One region of the Streptomyces sp. NPDC048496 genome, then DNA from elsewhere that is predicted to be linked to it. Evidence: predicted binding sites of a transcription regulator. Region 1 holds the regulator's gene; the other holds the start of a gene.
The links. The regulator HspR, encoded in region 1, represses chaperone genes until heat shock. The targets are predictions, from matches to a motif close to TTGAGNNNNNNNNNCTCAA.
Positions count from the first base shown of each region.

Region 1 (5,934 bases):
ACATTTCGTCCGACCACCGCGGGGCTCACCGCCCGGCACGGCGACCGGCCCACGGGCCGGTCGCCCGGCCGATCGTCCGGAAGGAGGGACGTCGATGAGCACGAAGGACTTCGTCGAGAAGGACTACTACAAGGTCCTCGGCGTCCCCAAGGACGCCACCGAAGCCGAGATCAAGAAGTCGTACCGGAAGCTCGCCCGCGAGTTCCACCCGGACGCGAACAAGGGCGACAACAAGGCGGAGGAGCGCTTCAAGGAGATCTCCGAGGCCAATGACATCCTCGGCGACGCCAAGAAGCGCAAGGAGTACGACGAGGCACGCGCCCTCTTCGGCAACGGCGGCTTCCGGGCCGGTCCCGGCGGTGCGGGAGGCAACTTCAACTTCGACCTGGGCGACCTCTTCGGAGGCACGCAGGGCGGAGGTCCCGGCGGCCCCGGCGGATTCGGCGGCGGCGGCGGTCTGGGCGATGTCTTCGGCGGGCTGTTCAACCGGGGCGGCGGTACGGGGACACGCGTGCAGCCGCGCCGCGGGCAGGACATCGAGTCCGAGGTGACGCTCAGCTTCACCGAGGCGGTCGACGGGGCCACGGTCCCGCTGCGGATGTCCAGCCAGGCGCCCTGCAAGGCGTGTTCGGGCACCGGCGACAAGAACGGCACCCCGAGGGTCTGCCCGACCTGTGTCGGCACCGGACAGGTGTCGCGCGGCAGCGGCGGCGGATTCTCGCTCACCGATCCCTGTGTGGACTGCAAGGGCCGGGGCCTCATCGCCCAGGACCCGTGCGATGTCTGCAAGGGCAGCGGGCGGGCGCGTTCGTCGCGCACCATGCAGGTCAGGATCCCGGCGGGCGTCTCCGACAGCCAGCGGATCCGGCTGCGCGGCAAGGGGGCACCGGGCGAGCGCGGCGGACCGGCCGGCGACCTGTACGTCGTCGTCCATGTCGACGCCCACCCGGTCTTCGGCCGCAAGGGCGACAACCTCACGGTCACCGTGCCCGTCACCTTCGCCGAGGCGGCGCTCGGCGGCGAGGTGAAGGTCCCGACGCTCGGCGGACCACCCGTCACCCTGAAACTTCCGGCCGGCACCCCCAACGGGCGTACGATGCGCGCCCGCGGCAAGGGCGCCGTACGCAAGGACGGCACCCGGGGCGACCTCCTGGTCACCGTCGAGGTTGCGGTCCCCACGGGCCTCACCTCCGACGCCCAGGACGCGCTGGAGGCCTACCGGAAGGCGACCGCGGGGGAGGACCCGCGGGCGGAGCTGTTCCAGGCGGCGAAGGGAGCTTGAGGTGGACGGCCGACGACGTAATCCGTACGAACTGACCGATGACTCACCGGTGTACGTGATCTCGATCGCGGCCCAGCTCTCGGGCCTGCATCCGCAGACACTGCGCCAGTACGACCGCCTCGGCCTGGTCTCCCCCGACCGCACGGCCGGCCGCGGCCGACGCTACTCGGCCCGCGACATCGAGTTGCTGCGCACGGTGCAGCAACTGTCGCAGGACGAGGGCATCAACCTGGCGGGCATCAAGCGCATCATCGAACTGGAGAACCAGGTGGCCGCGCTCCAGCAGCGCGTCGCCGAACTCTCCGCGGCGGTGGACGGCGCTGCGGCGGCGATGCAGCAGCGCGAGGCGCAGGTGCGCGCGTCGTACCGGCGTGATCTGGTGCCGTACACGGATGTGCAGCAGGCGAGCGCGCTGGTGGTGTGGCGGCCGAAGCGCGACGGCTGACGCCGTAGCACGTACGAAGCGCGTACGAAGGGGCCGGGAGGTGTGAACCTCCCGGCCCCTTCACGCATGTACGTGCGCCGAGGTCAGCTGACGGGCGGCAGGATCGCCCAGGCGGCTCCCGGAGCGGACTCGCTGCCGTCCGTGTGAACCGAGGTCACCCAGTAGTAGTGGGTGGTGCCGGTGGCGGCTGTGGTGTCCTCGTACGAGGTCGTCGTGACGGGGTCCGTCGTGAGCTTCTCGTACTGCTGGGTGCCGGGGTTCCAGCGGTAGACGTGGTGGCCGACGGCCTCGACGTCTACCGCTGGAGGCGCCGAGGGCATGCATCAGCTTGGAAATGTGGGCCCGGCAGGTCCGGACGCTGATGCCCAGCTTCCGGGCCACCACGTCGTAGGGATGGAACGCGCCGTGGTCACTGGTCCTGGTCCAGAATTCCTGACTGCGCTATGAGATATCCGAGTTGGGCTCGACTGCCGCTGCCGAGTGCGGTGTTCAGTTTGGCGATGTGCGCACGGCAGGTGCGTACGTTCATGCCGAGTCGGCGGGCGATGGAGTCGTCGACGTTTCCTTCGACGAGGAGTTGGGCGATGGAGCGCTGTACGCCGCTGATGCCCTTGGGGGTCGGTTCGTACCTGATCTCTTCGAGGAGCGGTTCCGCGCGGCTCCACAGCTGCTCGAAGACCTTCACCAGATACTCGACCAGCCCGGGGTGGCGCAGTTCCAGGGCGACTTGGCGGTCGTCCTGAGCCGGTATGAAGGCGACCGTCCGGTCGAAGACGATCAGGCGCTCTATGAGTTCTTCCAGGGTACGGATCTCGACCTTGCCCTCGGCCAGACGCTCCGCGTAGGCAAGAGTTCCAGGGCTGTGCCGGGCGGTGTGCTGGTAGAGGGTACGGATACTGACACCGCGGTCCACCACCGAAAGGCCTCGTTCCAGGGCCTCGCTGAGGCGGTCCTCGCTCCGCCCGCCACCGGGCTGGACGGTGAGGACTTCGCTGCGGCACTCCGCAGTGGCAAGATCGAGCGCCGCATTGATCCGGTTGACCCCCTCCAGCACGGTGATGGCGTGGGTGGTCGGCGGGTCCTGGGCGCTGATGTCCATGAAGGGTTCGAAGGATTCGGTCAGTTGGACGGAGCGCCGTCGACGGTCCTGGATCTCGCGTTCTATGGGGTGCAGACGCTGCGCCAGAGCGGCGGACGGCGGAACCGGACGGAGCCAGTCGGAGTCGTCGGGGTCCGGGTGCAGGAGAGCGAAGTCCATCAGGCAAGGTGCGGGGTCCACTTCGGCGCGGGCGATGCGCCCGGAGCGCAGTGCGCTGGCGTAGAGGCGTCTCCCGGCGTCGCACAGTTCGGTGATCCCGTGAGGATGCGCCTGTTTTATATCTCTTGTGGCCATATCTCCACCCCCCAGGTTCCTGAACATGCAGGAACATGATGCATCGACTCAGTGGTGTTCGCGTGCCCAGGTAAGACATCGTCTTAGGTGCGGGGGAGAAGAATCCACAAGTGAGGACGAAGCTGACTATGTATAAGCGAACGCTTCACTCGGTGCTTGCCGCCTCTTTCGTCGCGGCTTTGGGCCTTGGAGTGGTGGGCGCCGGCGACATTGCCTGGAACGCCGAGGCGGCATCCGCGCCGGGCGACATTGCGTGGAGCGTTGAGGCGGCGCCCGCGCCGGGTGACATCGCCTGGTCCGCGCCGGGTGACATCGCCTGGTCCGCGCCGGGTGACATTGCCTGGTCCACGCCGGTCTCGGCGCCGGGTGACATTGCCTGGTCCGCGCCGGGTGACATTGCCTGGTCCGCGCCGGGTGACATTGCCTGGTCCACGCCGGTCTCCGCGCCGGGCGACATCGCCTGGTCCACGCCGGGCGACATCGCCTGGTCCACACCGGGTGACATCGCCTGGTCCACGCCGACGACCGCAGGCGCATGAGCATCCCGCCGGACGACCGGGTCTTCCGGCGGGAGATGGCCTCGGCCTATCGCTCAGGGTGGCACTTCATCGATCTGCTCACGGCACTCCCCCGCCATGGCGATTCGTTGATGGTCACCCTGCTCGGAGAGCCTGTCGTCGTCGTCCTCGAGGACGACGACGAGGTCCGCGCCTACCGGTGTCTCCGTCGTCCCCGTGGGGCGCCGCAGCCCGTCCGGTGTGCGATCCGGTACGGAATGATCTTCGTCAATCTTGATCGGCGTGACCACCAGCTGATCGAACCAGAAACCATCTCCGCCACCCCCCGCAGTGCCTGAGCGATCCCCCGTCGTTCCATGTCGCTCGGACACTCCCCCACACAGCGGCGCCATCGTGACCTGAACACGATGGCGCCGCTGTGCTGTCCGGGGGCGGACGGCGGGGAACTCCCGGGGCTCAGGCCGTGCGGACCGGTGCGCCCCGGCCCAGCGCCCGTTCGAGGGTGATCTCGATGACGACCCGGTCCGGGTTGGGTGCCGGCGTGCGCCCGTAGCGTTCCGCGTAGCGGAGTACCGCGTCGTCGACCACGTCCTGCTCCGTACGGACCGTCGCGCGGCCCTCCAGCGTCGCCCAGCGCCCCCGGTCCACCTGGCAGACCGCCACCCGTGCCCCGTCCGGACCGGCGGCCAGGACGTTGGCGACCTTTCTGCTGCTCTTGTTGGTGATGACGCGGGCGAGTCCGGCCTCGGGGTCGTACGTCACGCCGACCGGCACCACATGCGGGCTGCCGTCGGGGCGGTGGGTGGTCAGCGTGCACACGTGGTACTCGCGCCAGAAGGCGAGGTACTCGGGGCTGGGGTTGCGTACGTCTACGGCCATGGGGAAAGGGTAGGCATCCGCGGGCTCGTGCCCCGATGCGGCGCGGTGGCGGAGGAGCGGTCCGGCCGGTTCACTCGGTCGGGAGTCCTGTTCCGCTCCGGGTTCCGGGCGTGAGCCGTGTGGCGGGGGACCGATCGCACCTTGAGTGGAATAGACTCAACTTTGTGGACGTTGATCTGGTCATAGTTATGACAGGCCAGTCACCGCAAGGAGGAGAGAGCGCACGTGGACGCCGAGCTGACCAACAGGAGCCGGGACGCCATCAATGCGGCCACCAGCAGGGCCGTGAAGGACGGACACCCCGATCTGACCCCTGGGCATCTGCTGCTCGCCCTGCTCCAGGGCGAGGACAACGAGAACATCATCGACCTGCTGGCCGCCGTCGAGGCCGACCAGGCCGCCGTGCGCAGCGAGACCGAGCGGCTGCTCGCGTCGCTGCCCAGCGTCACCGGGTCGACCGTCGCCCCGCCGCAGCCCAACCGTGAGCTGCTCGCCGTCATCTCCGACGCCGCGCAGCGCGCGAAGGAGCTCGGCGACGACTACCTCTCCACCGAGCATCTGATGATCGGCATCGCGGCCGAGGGCGGCCGCGCCGGTGAGATCCTCACCGGGCAGGGCGCCGGCGCGAAGAAGCTGCTGGACGCATTCGAGAAGAGCAGGGGAGGGCGCCGGGTGACCACACCCGACCCGGAGGGCCAGTACAAGGCCCTGGAGAAGTTCGGCACCGACTTCACGGCCGCCGCGCGCGAGGGCAAGCTCGACCCGGTCATCGGGCGTGACCAGGAGATCCGGCGCGTCGTGCAGGTCCTGTCGCGGCGTACGAAGAACAACCCCGTGCTCATCGGCGAGCCCGGCGTCGGCAAGACCGCCGTCGTCGAGGGGCTCGCCCAGCGCATCGTCAAGGGCGATGTGCCGGAGAGCCTGCGGAACAAGCGGCTCGTCTCGCTGGACCTGGGAGCCATGGTCGCGGGCGCCAAGTACCGTGGCGAGTTCGAGGAGCGCCTGAAGACCGTCCTCTCCGAGATCAAGGAGAGCGACGGCCAGATCATCACGTTCATCGACGAGCTCCACACCGTCGTGGGCGCGGGCGCCGGCGGGGACTCCGCCATGGACGCGGGCAACATGCTCAAGCCGATGCTGGCCCGCGGCGAGCTGCGGATGGTGGGTGCGACGACGCTCGACGAGTACCGCGAGCGGATCGAGAAGGACCCCGCCCTGGAGCGCCGCTTCCAGCAGGTCCTGGTCGCCGAGCCGTCCGTGGAGGACACCATCGCGATCCTCCGCGGCCTCAAGGGCCGTTACGAGGCGCACCACAAGGTGCAGATCGCGGACTCCGCGCTGGTCGCCGCCGCGACCCTGTCCGACCGTTACATCACCTCCCGCTTCCTCCCTGACAAGGCGATCGACCTGGTCGACG
Region 1 covers NZ_JBICXB010000001.1:340,929-346,862, forward strand. The annotation lists gene grpE (nucleotide exchange factor GrpE) at 1-1, shown strand, start outside; gene dnaJ (molecular chaperone DnaJ) at 95-1,282, shown strand; gene ACGFSA_RS01590 (heat shock protein transcriptional repressor HspR) at 1,284-1,727, shown strand; gene ACGFSA_RS01595 (hypothetical protein) at 1,811-2,047, opposite strand; partial or broken gene ACGFSA_RS01600 (helix-turn-helix transcriptional regulator) at 2,013-2,114, opposite strand; gene ACGFSA_RS01605 (helix-turn-helix transcriptional regulator) at 2,137-3,120, opposite strand; gene ACGFSA_RS01610 (hypothetical protein) at 3,273-3,659, shown strand; gene ACGFSA_RS01615 ((2Fe-2S)-binding protein) at 3,656-3,976, shown strand; gene ACGFSA_RS01620 (pyridoxamine 5'-phosphate oxidase family protein) at 4,095-4,517, opposite strand; gene clpB (ATP-dependent chaperone ClpB) at 4,743-5,934, shown strand, end outside.

Region 2 (5,934 bases), on a different contig from region 1:
CGGTGGCCTCGGATCTCCGCCTCGTCCCGCACACCGCCGAGCGCGACACGGACGAACGTGCGGCCCATGGCGTGCGCGACGCTCTCACCGAGGGACGTCTTGCCGACGCCGGGCGGTCCGACGAGGGCCAGCACCGCACCGCCCCGACGCCCGCCCACGACCCCGAGGCCGCGTTCGGCACGGCGCTTGCGCACCGCGAGGTACTCGGTGATCCGTTCCTTCACGTCCTCCAGGCCCGCGTGCTCGGCGTCGAGGATCTCCTTGGCCGCTCGGATGTCGTACGCGTCCTCGGTCCTTTCGGTCCACGGCAGTTCGAGGACGGTGTCCAGCCAGGTTCGGATCCAGGAGCCCTCGGGGCTCTGGTCGGACGAGCGCTCCAGCTTGCCGACCTCCTTGAGCGCGGCCTCACGGACGCGCTCGGGAAGATCGGCGGACTCGACGCGCGCCCGGTAGTCGTCGGACTCGTCCTCCGCGTCGCCGTTGAGCTCGGACAGCTCCTTGCGTACGGCTTCCAGCTGGCGCCGCAGCAGGAACTCGCGCTGCTGCTTGTCGACGCCCTCCTGGACGTCCTTGGCGATGGACTCGGCGACGTCCTGTTCGGCGAGGTGTTCGCCGAGCCACTGGATGGCGAGTTTCAGCCGGGCGACCGCGTCGGCGGTCTCCAGGAGCTGCACCTTCTGGGTGGTGGTGAGGAACGGTGAGTATCCCGAGTTGTCGGCGAGTGCGGAGATGTCGTCGATCTGCTGGACCCGGTCCACGACCTGCCAGGCGCCGCGCTTCTTCAGCCAGCTGGTGGCGAGGGCCTTGTACTCCTTGACCAGCTCGGCGGCGGCGCCGGGGAGCAGCTCGGGAGCCGAGACGTCCACGCGGGTCCCCTCGACCCAGAGCGCGGCCCCGGGTCCGGTGGTTCCGGCACCGATCCTCACGCGGTCACGGCCGCGGATGAGGGCGCCCGGGTCTCCGTCGGAGAGCCGGCCGACCTGCTCGACGGTGCCGAGTACACCGGTCCCGGTGTAGGTCCCGTCGATCCGCGGCACCAGCAGCACCTCGGGCTTGCCGCCACCCGGACGGGCGGCGGCCTGAGCGGCCTCGACGGCGGCCCGGACATCGGTGTCGGACAGGTCCAGAGGAACCACCATTCCGGGCAGCACCACCTCGTCGTCGAGTGGCAGCACAGGCAAGGTGAGCGGCGTGACCGCGTTGGACTCAGTAGCCATGATCTCCCCTTCGGCACTCAAGTTGAGCTATGCAGACTCAATGCTCCTGAGCGACTGCATGTTCCCGGGGCTGTGTTCGCTCTCAGCGATCTTCTTCCACCCGTCCGTCACCTGCGAAAACCGCTCGCGGCCGCGCCGCACTCCGGGGAAGAGTGCCCGTATGGGTGACACAGAGCTCGACAGAGGCCTCGCCGAGGACGAGACGATCAGACGCGAGGGCTCACTGAGCCGCGTACCGGCAGCGTTGGCCCCCGCGGTCGAGGCGGCCCGCTCCCGGATCACCGATGCGTTCGACGCCACGCGGCTGCACAGCGCCTACCTCTACGGCAGCATTCCTCGGGGCACGGCCATTCCCGGCGTCTCGGACCTGGATCTGCTGCCGGCCCTGCGCGCCGAACCGACCGAGGCCGACCGGGCCGCCGCCCGCTCCGTCGAGGCCGCACTCGACGCCTCGTCCGACCTGATCGACGGGGTCGGCATCCTCCTCTTCGGCACCGGCACCCTGTCAGCGAACTCGAACGCAACGACATGGGCTTCTTCGTCGCCTGCCTCTGCACCCCTCTCCTGTGACCACGCCTTTCGCCTCCCCGCGCCCCGTACGGATCCGGCAATTCGCTGGTCCCGGCCGCGCGGCCGGGCGAGGATGGCAGGGACTCACCCACCCTCTACCGGAGACCGAGGACATGCCCACCGCCGACCGCCGCACCGCCCACAGCCCCGTCACGCTCGACCGCCGCGAAGGGCCGTACGGGGAGGTCGTCCTGCGGGAGCGGGGTGACGACTTCGAGATCATCGCCAACGGCTGCTTCCTGATGGACACCGCGGACGGTCGCTCCGAGCGGCTGCTGATCGACGCGGCGCTTGCCGCGCTGCCCGCCGGGCGGCCGGACCCGGCGGTGCTGATCGGCGGTCTCGGGGTCGGCTTCTCCCTCTCCCACGCGGCGGCCGAGCCGCGCTGGGGGCGGATCGCGGTCGTCGAGCGGGAGCAGGCGATCATCGACTGGCACCGGGGTGGCCCGCTGGCCCGGATCACCGGTGCCGCGCTCGCCGATCCGCGGGCCGAGATCCTGGCGAAGGATCTGATTGCGTACCTCCACACGACTACGGACCGTTACGACGCGCTGTGCCTGGACATCGACAACGGACCGGACTGGACCGTCACCGACGACAACGGCAGCCTGTACTCGCCCGCCGGTCTCGCCGACTGCCGGGAGCGGCTGAATCCGGGCGGAGTACTCGCGGTCTGGTCCGCGCAACCATCCACCCACTTCGAACAGGCCTTGCGGAATGCCGGATTCAGCGGCGTTAGGACGGAAGAGGTGCATGTTGCCCGAGGTGTGCCCGACGTGGTTCATCTCGCACTTCGGACCGCCTGAAGTCCCCCCACCGGGTATGCGTGGCCCCCGGACGCCCGGGGGCCACGCGCCACAAGGCAGACACTCCGCCTTCTCGTCGCGTCCAACCCGTTCCCGTGCCGTTGCACCGTGCGTAGCCGGGGGCCGTCCGGTGGCTTTACGCTGCTGAGCGGCAAACGGGATCACCCACGAAATTCACAAGCGAAGACCGTGCGTCCGGGGGAATGGCCCCCGCGAGAACGGGCAGGGGCGGGGCGATGGAACACACACACACCACCCACAACGGTGTCGCGGCGACCCCGGGCGCGCAGCGCCGGGTGCTGGTGGTCGAGGACGACGCGACGATCGTCGATGCCATCTCCGCCCGCCTGCGGGCCGAGGGCTTCCTGGTGCAGACCGCGCTCGACGGCCCCGCTGCCGTCGACGCGGCCGAGTCCTGGCAGCCCGACCTGATGGTGCTCGACATCATGCTGCCGGGCTTCGACGGCCTGGAGGTGTGCCGTCGGGTGCAGGCCACCCGGCCGGTGCCCGTGCTGATGCTGACCGCCCGGGACGACGAGACCGACATGCTGGTCGGCCTCGGTGTCGGCGCGGACGACTACATGACCAAGCCGTTCTCGATGCGTGAGCTGGCCGCCCGGGTGCATGTCCTGCTGCGCCGGGTGGAGCGTGCCGCACTGGCCGCGGTGACACCGCGCACTGGCATCCTGCGCCTCGGCGAGCTGGAGATCGACCACGCGCAGCGCCGGGTGCGGGTGCGTGCCGAGGACGTCCACCTCACACCGACCGAGTTCGATCTGCTGGTCTGCCTGGCCGGCACACCGCGCGCGGTGCTCTCCCGGGAGCAGTTGCTCGCGGAGGTCTGGGACTGGGCGGACGCCTCCGGCACCCGTACTGTCGACAGCCACATCAAGGCGCTGCGCCGGAAGATCGGTGCGGAGCGGATCCGCACCGTGCACGGTGTCGGTTACGCCCTGGAGACCCCGGCGCCATGACCCGGCCCGGCTCCCGGCTGCGTCCCTTCTCGGTCAAGGCCAAGCTCGGCACGCTCGTCGTGGTCTCGGTGTTCATCACGACCGGGCTTCTGATGGTGGCGGTGCGCACCAGGACCGAGCTGCGGTTCATCACCGTGTTCTCGGTGATCGCGACGCTGCTGATCACGCAGTTCGTGGCGCACGGTCTGACGGCGCCGCTGGACGAGATGACGAAGGTCGCCCGGTCGATCTCGCACGGCGACTACACCAGACGGGTGAGGGGCGCCGACCGGCGTGACGAGCTCGGCGACCTGGCGCAGACGATCAACCTCATGGCGGACGATCTGGAGGCTGTGGACCGGCACCGCAAGGAGCTGGTGGCCAACGTCTCGCACGAGCTGCGTACGCCGATCGCGGCGCTGAGAGCGGTGCTGGAGAACGTCGTGGACGGGGTCTCCGCGGCCGATCCGGAGACGATGCACACGGCGCTCAAACAGACGGAGCGACTCGGCAGGCTGGTGGAGACGCTGCTGGACCTCTCCCGGCTGGACCACGGGGTGGTCACCCTGAAGGCCCGCCGCTTCGAGGTGTGGCCGTATCTCTCGGGCGTGCTGAAGGAAGCGAACCTGGCCTCCTCGCACCGCCGGCTCTCCTCCGGCTCCGGGAACCACAGCCGCAAGGACGTACATCTGCATCTGGATGTGTCGCCGCCCGAGCTGACCACGCATGCGGACGCGGAGCGGCTCCACCAGGTGGTGGCCAATCTGATCGACAACGCTGTCAAGCACAGCCCGCCGCACGGCCGGGTCACGGTGCGGGCGCGGCGCGGCGCGCAGCCGGAGTCGCTGGATCTGGAGGTCCTGGACGAGGGTCCGGGCATCCCCGAGTCCGAGCGGCACCGGGTCTTCGAGCGTTTCAACCGGGGTGAGGTGCCGTCCCCGCACGGTCCGGGCAGCGACGGCGGTACGGGTCTGGGGCTCGCGATCGCCCGCTGGGCGGTGGATCTGCACGGCGGCCGCATCGGAGTGGCTGAATCAGCTCGCGGCTGCCGGATCCAAGTCACTCTTCCGGGGATCCCTCAGCCACGCGGTTGACATAGGGTTCGAACCGGAAGGGCGCGTTCTACGTGTCGTCCCACGAGGGGGATACGGTCCACGTGGCCGTAGCCACGGCCTCGCGTACCCGGACTGAAGCGGAACTATGCTTGTTTCCCGCCATTTCCTGCGTCGAAACCCGCTCTTTGATGTGACTTGCACGACGAAGACCGGCCCGGTCTGCATGGAACGGTCAGGGAGGCGTAGCCTTGATTTCCGCTGTCCATCACCTTGTGAAGCGGAAGAGGGCGGTTGCCGCCGTGTCGTCTCAGTCCCCCAGTAACTCAAGCATCTCGACCGACCAAGCCAGCCCGGGCACGAGCCCGGCTGCAGCTTTCGGCCCCAATGAGTGGCTCGTCGACGAGATCTACCAGCAGTACCTCCAGGATCCCAATTCGGTCGATCGCGCCTGGTGGGACTTCTTCGCCGACTACAAGCCGGGTACCTCCGGCACGGCGGACAAGCCCGTTCCCGGCGCCGCAGCCGCGGGGGCTGCGGTGGCCCCGGCCGCCATCGCACCGGCCCGGACCGATCACGCCGCGGCTGCCGCTCCGGCGGAGGCTCCGGCCGCCGCCCCGGCGAGGCCGGCGGCCGCTGCCCCGGTGACCCCGGCCGCACCCGCCGCACCGGCTGCACCGGCTGCTCCGGCCGCGCCCGCCGCTCCGGCCGCGAAGGCCGCCGCGCCCGCCAAGGCGGCCCCGGCCACGGCCGCCGAGGGCCCCGAGTACGTGACGCTGCGCGGCCCGTCCGCGGCCGTGGCGAAGAACATGAACGCCTCCCTGGAACTGCCGACGGCCACGTCCGTCCGCGCCGTTCCGGTGAAACTGCTCTTCGACAACCGCATCGTCATCAACAACCACCTCAAGCGCGCCCGCGGCGGGAAGATCTCCTTCACGCACCTCATCGGGTACGCGATGGTGCAGGCCCTCAAGGCCATGCCGTCGATGAACCACTCCTTCGCGGAGAAGGACGGCAAGCCGACCCTGGTCAAGCCGGAACACGTCAACCTCGGTCTGGCCATCGACCTGGTGAAGCCGAGCGGCGACCGCCAGCTGGTCGTCGCGGCCATCAAGAAGGCCGAGACGCTCAACTTCTTCGAGTTCTGGCAGGCGTACGAGGACATCGTCCGCCGCGCCCGCATCGGCAAGCTCGGCATGGACGACTTCACCGGAGTCACCGCCTCGCTGACCAACCCCGGCGGCATCGGCACCGTCCACTCGGTGCCCCGCCTGATGCCCGGACAGGGTCTCATCATGGGTGTCGGCGCGATGGACTACCCGGCGGAGTTCCAGGG
Region 2 covers NZ_JBICXB010000006.1:222,383-228,316, reverse strand. The annotation lists gene lon (endopeptidase La) at 1-1,217, opposite strand, end outside; partial or broken gene ACGFSA_RS09660 (nucleotidyltransferase) at 1,378-1,784, shown strand; gene ACGFSA_RS09655 (spermidine synthase) at 1,901-2,593, shown strand; gene ACGFSA_RS09650 (response regulator transcription factor) at 2,830-3,567, shown strand; gene ACGFSA_RS09645 (ATP-binding protein) at 3,564-4,640, shown strand; gene ACGFSA_RS09640 (multifunctional oxoglutarate decarboxylase/oxoglutarate dehydrogenase thiamine pyrophosphate-binding subunit/dihydrolipoyllysine-residue succinyltransferase subunit) at 4,901-5,934, shown strand, end outside.
Region 2: lon (endopeptidase La) is a predicted target of HspR. The motif match lies at 1,240-1,258, and genes of this name have one in related genera.